DNA from 3 places in the Paenibacillus sp. GCM10027628 genome. Region 1 is predicted to be linked to each of the others. Evidence: riboswitches for the same ligand, from Rfam matches in the RefSeq annotation. Region 1 holds a riboswitch; each other region holds the start of a gene.

Region 1 (3,278 bases):
ATTATGGATAAGGTCGGTAATAGAAGCGATCAGGAGAGGTAAAGATAACAAAATGACAGAACAAAAGAGTGAACGCAGATTTCATTTCCTGGGTGTGCTGCTAGGCGTATCCATTGATAATTTGGGAACGTTCGTATCGACGGCATTAATCGGCAGCGCTTATTTTGCTGCTAATCCAGTGAATGAGAAGGATTTGAGCCAGATTTATTCGAACGTTGGTTTATTAATGGTGCTTCTGGTGGTCGGCTTATTTTGGACGTTCCTTGGTGGCTATGTGGCAGCTAAGGTAGCGAAGCGGGCAGAAGTTTTCAATGCTTCCATCATCGGGGTCATTGCGGCTGCGATTGGGTTTGATTCTATGCTGACCAGTCACGATATCCCGCTTTGGTATGAACTCATCGGTTTTATTGTGATCATACCTATTTCTTTGCTAGGCGGATATTTGGCCATGAAAAAGAAAGGTGCTTCAACCAAAAAATCATAAACAAAAAAGAGACTCGGATATTGCCCCGAGTCTCTTCCTATATGCAAAGAAAACTAACTTGTTGTGGTTGGAATGTGGGAAAGCATGGCGGTTTTGACCTTGTTGATCGTATCTTGGAGGTCCATATTTTCAAAAACATGTTCGCATTGTTTCCGGTAAGAAACTTCTTCGATGTAATGATTCATATAATGATCGATGACATCCATTGGTGTACTGCGCGCGAGAAGCCGCTCCATGATGGTCTGTTTGTTGGCGTAGATGAAGAGACGGATAGCGCGATCGCCAAATTCATACTTAAACTTGTTCGCGGCATACCGATTCACGATCACATAAATGAGACCTTTCTCCCGCAGTGCAGCTTCGATGTCCGCCTTTTTTGTCCCGTAAAAGTTGCCGTCAATTTCGGCCGTTTGGAAAAATTCCCCTGCGATATCCGCGTCAATAAATGCTTTACGAGAGATAAAGTTGTAATCTCTTCCTTCCATTTCTTTGGGTCGTGGAGTTCTGGTTGTATACGAAACAACAGATGAAAAACCAAGCTCGCCTGCTATTTGCCGTGCAATGGTTTTGCGCCCTGAACCGCTTGTGCCTGTAAACACGAAGATCAATCCATCAGCTGCCTGTCTGCTCATACGAAATCCTCCTCCATGATTAAATTGAAAGCGTTATCTCACTACTATTATAGTACGAATATTCAGGAAATTAAAGGATGGGTTTCTGCTTGTTCTGAGATTCGCATACAGGTGAATGAGCAGCCGCAAATACGTTATAATAGCGATAGGTCATGACTGGATAGAAAGGAAAAGACGATGCCCAAATATGCAAATTTAAGTACGGAAGCAACGGAATTACTGCGACAAAAGACTGGAAGCACGCAGGTTGAATGTTATACGTATATTGATCCTGAACGCACGGAAGACAGCTTTTTTGTTGTAAAGACGACAAACAAAGTCATCCATGTCAGTTTTGCCGAAATCACCTATGATCAAAGCAATTTCTCCAGCTTAATCGAAGGGCTCTACCGAGCTATCTACGAATAATAGCGTGGACAAGATTTTCGATAGATGATAGGATGAGGTTAATTGCATAAGTATGGAATTAGGTGCTCTATGTCAATGCTGCATAGAGTTAAAAGGGAAGACCGGTGAAAAACCGGCACGGACCCGCCACTGTAAAGATTGCCGTTATTACGGCATCTTCTTGCATGAAGCCACTGGGCTAAACCCGGGAAGGCGCGAGAAGAACATCCAAGTCAGGAGACCTGCCTAGTTCAACAACACATTTGCCCTACGAGGAATTAGGGAGTGTTAGAGAGCGGATACTCCAGTGTGCTTCGACATGATGTACCACCAAGCGTTTCTAACATGACCCATGTTAGGAACGCTTTTTTTGTTGCTCTGAAATGAAGTGGAAAGGGTGAGTGGTTTTTGTTGGGTAAATTGCTTATTATTGGCTTTGGTCCTGGGAGTTTTGAACATATCTCGAAGCGCGCTCGTGAGGCGATACAAGAAAGTGAAATTATCATCGGATACAACACGTATGTGGATCTTATAGCCGGATTGCTAAGCGATCAACAAATTGTGCGGACAGGTATGACAGAAGAAGTAAGCCGTGCCCAAGAAGCTGTGCGGCAAGCGAATCAAGGGAAGAAAGTCGCTGTAATCTCCAGTGGGGATGCAGGCGTGTACGGAATGGCCGGGCTGGTCTATGAGGTATTGATGGAACAAGGATGGACGCAAAAGGATGGCGTAGAAGTAGAAGTCATTCCGGGAATTTCAGCCGTGCATTCTGCCGGATCTCTTCTTGGTGCGCCCATTATGCATGATTCATGTACGATCAGCCTAAGCGATCATCTGACGCCATGGGAACTCATTGCAAAGCGGGTAGAGGCGGCGGCAATGGCGGATTTTGTGATTGCGCTGTATAATCCGCGAAGCGGAAGAAGGACGAGGCAAATTGTTGAGACACAGCGTATCCTGCTGCAGTATCGCTCGCCGCAAACGCCAGTCGGGATCGTAAAAAGCGCATATCGCGACCGACAGCATGTCGTTGTTACAACACTTGCGGACATGCTGAATCATGACATTGGTATGCTGACGACGATTATTATAGGAAATTCGGCCACTAAGCTTTATGACGGTTTAATGATTACACCTCGAGGGTATCAACGGAAATATACGCTTGCTGCAGATACTCAGCCGCTAAAACCACATCAGAGATTGCAAGCGGAAGCAGAGCCATGGGCTTTGGAGCAGATGGAGACTTTGCAAACGAGTGGAAATTCATTGGCTATTGATGAGGACTGGGAAGAGTGGGAAGAAGAGACGGGAATGAGTGATACCGAGTCGGTTTCGGCAGCCGGTCAACCATCTCCTGCTAATTCCTTGCAGTTGGCCATGGAAGCCTTGCAGTTGGTGAGCAAAGGGAGCCATCAAACAGCGCCTGTGTTCGGTCGTCCTTTTACGGCGACTGAATCTATTTTTGAGTTTGCGGTAAGCCCCGGAATCGCGAACAAAAAACTGACAGCTCTTCAATTAGTTGCCCTAGGTGAAATCATAGGAGATCGTGGGGACATTGAATATACGCCGCATCATCAGCTTATTGTTCGAGTGAAAACGGATCAACCTGAACGAATGACAGCTGAGTTAAAGAGGCAAGGTCTATTATTATCCCCAATCGGCGATGTGGCCCAGATTAAAGCTTGCGATTTTTGCAACCTGGAAAAGGGAGAGTCCATCCCTTATGCGGAAGCGATTCATCAAAGAATCGGCAATATGACAGTACCCAAAGAGCT
Region 2 (3,278 bases), on a different contig from region 1:
ACCGGACACAGTGGAATGAATCATAACGAACAGGAGATGGGACATGGAGATACGGTCTCAAAATCAGGACAGAGTAAAACAAGTGCTGAATGGACGATCAACCCTGAAAAAGCTAAAGCCAATACTGACACACGGATCACAATTCGAATACAAGATGAGACGGGGCATCCTATTAATAAGTTTGATATTAATCATGAGAAACAAATGCACCTAATTATTGTGAATAAGAAGCTGTCTTATTTTGAACATATACACCCTGAATACAAGGGGAATGGGATATTTGAAATTTCTACTAAGTTTCCTTCGGGTGGAGAATACAAACTATTTGCGGATTATGTTCCGTCTGGAAGCGTCGCAACCACCCAATCGAATTGGGTATCCGTAGAAGGTAATGAGGCTTTAGCGGATTCTATTAAACCGGATAAAGATTTGATGAAAACCGTTGGGGATAAGGAAGTTACGCTTTCCTACGATCATTTAATGGCGGGAAAGGATGTTAATTTGAACTTTCATTTCGTTGATACTAAATCTAAACAGCCCATTACAGATTTACAGCCATACCTGGGTGCTATAGGGCATGTTGTCATTATTAGTGAAGATACGAATGAATACTTGCATGTGCATCCAATCAATGAAACCGATAAAGGGCCGGAAGCGAAATTTATGACCAGTTTCCCCAAAAGTGGTGTATATAAGATCTGGGGACAGTTTAAAGAAAACGACAAGACCTTTATCGTACCTTTTGTTGTAAAAGTTCCTTGATGTGAACCCACCCCAAAAGGGGTGGATTCACTAAAGTTCAGAGTCCAACTTTGTTTCTCGTTTTAATTAAATAATAGCAACCTAACATAAATGCGAATATGATTACGCCTACGATCTCAAAATCCAACTCTGCCCAAGGGAAGAAGAACAAAAAGGCCTCATAGATCGAAACGCCATAAGCAAGAAAAACAATGATCCAACCCATTACTCTCGAAGCGGATTGTCCGATACGGCTCGATTGACTAAGCATGCGATAAGCGACAAAGGAATCAATGGTATCTGTGAGCATCATCCCGGCCATGAAAGTAATACCTAAAATAATCGGCATGTAACTCCCGGAATTGCCTGCGGCTATCGCCCAAACTGAGGTTTGACTGACTGTATCGGCAGCTAATGCGAACGCTCCGCCGATAAGAATGATTACAAAGGGATTCGTCGTTTCTCTGGCGGCACGTGGAATAAATTTACCCTTGATCCCCGCAACTTCAAAATCGCTGTCATTAGATTTTGTTCGAATCAGATTAATGACATTTAAAGTGCCAATTAAGAATAATGAAGCCACCGAGACCCATGTAACAAGGGTATCGAAATACTCAGGGAAGCTGAAGTTTTCAACGAACATTCCAAGTGTTATCGCGACGCCTGCCACAACTAAACCGTGTCCGAATGAAAACAGGGTCCCGACCCACCGGGCAGTAGGGCTGCCTTTTCGCCAATTGAATCTGGTTAAACCGTCAATACAAGCCAAATGGTCAGCGTCCAATCCGTGGCGTAACCCAAGAACAAATACAAGTAATATAAGTGAAGCGATTGTCATTAAAATTGGTCCTCCTCGAAATAAAATGATACTCAAGTCAAAAAAGCCCTACCTCTCAACATGAGGCAGGGCTATGCGCACGATTGAATAAAACGATTTATAAAAAACACCATCGTTTTCATTGCACACCACTCCTTTTCTCCGAAGGTAAACTGGGTGTAACAATTAGGTAGGTCTTCTGGCTCCCGAATCAACATTCCCTTCAGCCTTCCCCAAATTAGTTTGAGTGGCAAATTTAGAAGGTAACTCCTCGGTTACAGCGGCGGGACCGCTTGGGATTTTCACCCAATTCCCTGTTACTCTTTGTTTTCACAAAGACACCTGATTGTTATCTTATGAAGTTGTTCTAAAAGGAATTCTCCATTTCAATCATAAATCCTGCCTGCAGTCTATATCTATATGAATCTTTTATAAAAATACAGTGCGATCCATAGTGCAACCAGGACCCATATTACAATAAAAATTGAACCGGTGATCCAGTTAACCGGCTTTTTCTCCTTCATTCTTTCCTCGGCTTTTACTCTACATTCTTCAAGAACAAGTGGTGGAATTAATTTTAAAGCAAGGTATATGCCTAAAGGAACGATGATGAGGTCATCCAGATAACCGAGAATAGGAATGAAGTCCGGTATTAAATCAATGGGGCTAAAGGCGTATGCAACTACACATATTGTAAACACTTTGGCAAACCAGGGAACACGCGGGTCCTTGTAAGAAAGATATAAAACAATTAAATTTGACTTTAATTTTCTTGCTTGTTGTTTAAGTGCAGTAACCATTCCTTATACCCCATTAAGTTAGTTTATTTATCCACTTAAATGAACAATATCTCCATAAAGTATAATTGCTCCGTTGTAATTATCAACTACTCTTTGAAATAGCTGTGACCGTTTAGATTAAAACAAGCATTTTCTTGTCCCGTCCCCCATATAGTTGCAAGTAAGCGAGCATTATGGGAGGGGAGGTTGGGACGAATTGAAGGAAGAAACGGAGCTTCAGCAAGTCAGGCTTGAGATCGAAGGAATGACCTGTGCAGCGTGCTCGGCCAGAATTGAAAAAGTGGTCGGCAAACTCGACGGCGTTCGTGAGATTGCGGTCAATTTGACGATGGGGCGGGCCGCATTAACGATCGAACCGGAACGGGTCACGGACGGCCGAATTATCGAGCGGATTGAACAGCTCGGCTACAAGGCCAAGAAGCTGGAAGAAGGCGATAAGCGTGGGCAAGAGATAGCCGGTGTCGGAGTTCGGCTGACGATTGCCTCAATTCTAACAATACCGCTGCTTTGGGCGATGGTTCGCCATTATACATTCACTTCAGGCATTTGGATACCTGAGCTGTTCCTGCAGCCATGGTTTCAGTGGGTTCTGGCTACTCCTGTGCAGTTTGTTATCGGAGCGCCCTTTTACTTCAATGCTTATAAAGCGTTGAAAAACAAAAGCGCAACAATGGATGTGCTGGTCGCACTAAGCACGACATGTGCTTATTTGTACAGTCATTACATGACCATACACATGCTAAGAGAAGGCCAAGCGAATCCGCATGCAGTCTATTTTGAGACAAGCGCGATGATTATCACCGTCGTATTGCTTGGAAAATGGCTGGAAGCTTCGGCGAAGAAGCGAACGCTGCGGTCCATCCGGCAGTTGGAACAACTGAGACCGGAGCAAGTGACGCTGATTCAAGGCGGAATCAAAT
Region 3 (3,278 bases), on a different contig from region 1:
GAAATTCACAGCAAAAATAACTCCCTCTACAATACGCCACCTGTGTATTCCATTTATATGGTGAACCTGGTGCTGAAATGGATTCAAGAGCAAGGCGGACTTACCGCTGTGGAGAAAAATAACCGCGAGAAAACTAGCCTGATCTATAACGCGATCGACCAAAGCGGTGGCTTCTACCGTGGCCCTGTCGATAAAGGCAGCCGTTCGACCATGAACATCACATTCCGTCTGGCTGATGAAGAGCTGGAGAAGAAATTTATCAAGGAAACTGAGCAAAACGGCTTCGTTGGTTTGAAAGGGCACCGCAGTGTTGGCGGCTTGAGAGCTTCCACCTACAACGCAGTTCCTTACGCTTCTTGTAAAGCACTTGCTGATTTCATGATCGATTTCCAAAAACGCAACGGATAATCGGATCAACTTCTTAACCTAAGCTATTCATGACTCCACCTGGTGGTCGTGGATAGCTTTTATTATCAATTAGGTAACTCAATATGAACCGAACATTTATGAATCCCTGAACACTGACTTCTTCAATAACGACCCTCGTTCGTAAATAAAGACTCTAATGACGCTAAAAGTATGAGGATTTCCAGCTTTGGATCGATTAGAGAACAACTTACCATAAATTACGAACAAGGTGCTCTAATTACAGACTTTTGTTCGTTGGAGCCCTATTTTATTGCGCTTTCAAAATTATAGCGTCAAACCAGTGCTCTAATAACGACCCTTGTTCTCTATATACTCGCTGCCCCCTAACAGCTGCCCCCTAACAGCTGCCCCCTAACAGCTGCCCCCTAACAGCTGCCCCTAACTGCTGCCCCTTAACTGCTGCCCCTTAACTGCTGCCCCCTAACAGCTGCCCCCTAACAGCTGCCCCCTAACAGCTGCCCCCTAACAGCTGCCCCCTAACTACTGCCCCCTAACTACTGCCCTCTATTTACTGCCCTCTATTTACTGCCCTCTATCTACTGTTCTCTGTATACTGCAAACTAACTACTGCACTCTATCAACTGCTCTCAGTGTGCTGCTCACTTTCTGTTCTCTATCAACTGCTCTCAGTGTCTATTCTAGTCCCAGCCTCCGCACTGCACTCAGCCACAGCACAGCACTGCACCTACTCTCTGTTCTGCAATCCCTCAGTTTTTCTCCCCAGGTCTCAATCCCTGATCTTTATTCAAGATTTCCTTAAACCACCCATGAAGACCATGTGCTTTACACTTTGCCATGAAGCAAAATCTGACATGAACTTTTACTTGGACAATTGGATGCAATTGGAATCAGAATTGGGTTGTTTTCTTGCTTGTATAAGTGTAAAATCAGCACTTCAAGCATGATTTTGCTCGATGTCTTATTGCCGTTCTGTACATTTGCAACATTCGACAAAAGCGAATTTTCAGCCAAAAAAAATTTCGAATTTGTGAAGTGCTTTCAGCCCGCGACCTTGCTGGGTTTTGGTATTTTTGGTGTGGGAATAGACCTTTTTCCTCATTGACAAACACTATATCTTGATATAAATTTGAATCTATCAACTACATATCGTTATGAAAAGGTGTTGTCACGTTTCAAAGGAACGTGGTGACCTAATAGGGAAAGTACGGTGCAAAGCCGGCGCGGTCCCGCCACTGTAAGGAAAAGCTTTTGTTCGAATAATCGCTGGTTTTGTCGAAATGATAGACGGCGAAGGCGAGCATATAGCTAAAAATCCGAGCCAGGAGACCTGCCTTTTCTTGTGACACACCCCTACGGCAGATAGGAAGGTGTCTGATTCCCACTTGCGCGACAAGCGTTTATTTTCGCATGTCTTTCTGTGGCGTATTCGGCCCTTATCCGTCCGAGTGCGTCATTTTTATTTGCGTATGTCACAGATGTTTACATAAGAGTTTCACAACGAATGAACGTTTAGATAGAGTTGTAAAAGGAGACGAGTCCCTATGCTGATTGCTTACGATTCAAAGACGGGAAATGTTCGCAGATTTATCGCCAAACTGCAAATGCCGGCGGTTCAAATCGAGGAAGCGATGAAGATGGACGAGCCTTTTGTGCTTGTGACATATACAACCGGTTTTGGTCAAATTCCACCGAAGGTTGCTTCCTTCTTAGAAGAAAATCACCCCAATTTGATCGGTGTAGCAGCCAGCGGCAATCGCAACTGGGGAGACGGTTTCGCCAAGAGCGCGGATACCATTTCAGCTTTATATGATGTACCAGTGTTAACGAAATTCGAACTATCCGGAACCAAAAATGACGTAGAACGCTTTGTACAGGGGGTAAATGCAATTGCGGCACATTGAGCTTAATAACCTATTAATGCAACGCGGAGCGGACGGTTTTTTCCAACTGGAGAAAGATAAGGAAGCCGTTCAAGTATTTATGGAGGAAGTTCATCGCAATAGTCTCACTTTTCCCGATACCTCTTCCAAAGTTCGTTATATGATCGATCATAACTACTATGAGGACGTATATAAGAACTACACAGAGTCGGAAGTTGAAGAGATCTATCGAGTTGCGCACGAGTCTTCGTTCGAATTTGCTTCTTACATGGCGGCATCCAAATTTTATACGGACTATGCGCTGCGCAGCGACGATAAGTCGGTGTATCTGGAACATTACCCGGATCGGGTTGCAATCGTTGCGTTGTATTTGGGACGCGGTGATGTACATACTGCACGTGCATTAGCTATATCTATGATGGAACAACGCCTTCAGCCGGCGACGCCGACGTTCTTGAACGCAGGCAAAAGCCGCCGAGGCGAAATGGTTTCCTGTTTCCTGCTGGAGATGGACGATTCACTTAACTCGATCAACTATGTGCTTGCGACTTGCATGCAGCTCTCCAAAATCGGTGGCGGGGTAGCGGTCAATTTATCTAAGCTTCGCGGTCGCGGAGAAACGATCAAAGGCGTCGAACATGCGGCTAAAGGGATTATGCCGGTGCTCAAGCTGATGGAGGATGCTTTCTCCTATGCGGACCAAATGGGCCAGCGTAAAGGCTCTGGAGCAGCGTACTACAACATTTTCGGCTGGGACGTTATGGAGTTCCTGGACAGCAAAAAGATCAACGCCGACGAGAAGTCTCGCCTGAAGACACTGTCGATCGGTCTCATCGTACCTAATAAATTCTATAAGTTGGCGGAAGAGAACAAACCGCTGCATGTTTTTGCGCCATATACGGTGTATCAAGCTTACGGCAAGCACATGGACGACATGGATTTAGATGAAATGTATGAAGAACTGCTGGCTAATCCGCGTGTGAAGAAAAAGGTCGTCATGAGCGCGCG

The links. Region 1 has a riboswitch for cobalamin ahead of cobJ (precorrin-3B C(17)-methyltransferase). Riboswitches for the same ligand answer to the same signal wherever they lie in the genome.
Region 2: another riboswitch for cobalamin. It lies ahead of ACFQZT_RS18630 (HoxN/HupN/NixA family nickel/cobalt transporter); the one in region 1 lies ahead of cobJ (precorrin-3B C(17)-methyltransferase).
Region 3: another riboswitch for cobalamin. It lies ahead of nrdI (class Ib ribonucleoside-diphosphate reductase assembly flavoprotein NrdI); the one in region 1 lies ahead of cobJ (precorrin-3B C(17)-methyltransferase).

Annotation. Positions count from the first base shown of each region.
Region 1 covers NZ_JBHTHA010000011.1:208,187-211,464, reverse strand. Annotated here, with positions in the region: gene ACFQZT_RS12645 (hypothetical protein) at 53-484, shown strand; gene ACFQZT_RS12640 (guanylate kinase) at 538-1,116, opposite strand; gene ACFQZT_RS12635 (hypothetical protein) at 1,294-1,524, shown strand; cobalamin riboswitch at 1,568-1,767, shown strand; gene cobJ (precorrin-3B C(17)-methyltransferase) at 1,912-3,278, shown strand, end outside.
Region 2 covers NZ_JBHTHA010000026.1:17,662-20,939, reverse strand. Annotated here, with positions in the region: gene ACFQZT_RS18635 (hypothetical protein) at 1-762, shown strand, start outside; gene ACFQZT_RS18630 (HoxN/HupN/NixA family nickel/cobalt transporter) at 800-1,579, opposite strand; cobalamin riboswitch at 1,731-1,919, opposite strand; gene ACFQZT_RS18625 (YkvA family protein) at 1,975-2,358, opposite strand; gene ACFQZT_RS18620 (heavy metal translocating P-type ATPase) at 2,555-3,278, shown strand, end outside.
Region 3 covers NZ_JBHTHA010000001.1:265,477-268,754, reverse strand. Annotated here, with positions in the region: gene serC (3-phosphoserine/phosphohydroxythreonine transaminase) at 1-408, shown strand, start outside; cobalamin riboswitch at 1,531-1,739, shown strand; gene nrdI (class Ib ribonucleoside-diphosphate reductase assembly flavoprotein NrdI) at 1,932-2,291, shown strand; gene nrdE (class 1b ribonucleoside-diphosphate reductase subunit alpha) at 2,278-3,278, shown strand, end outside.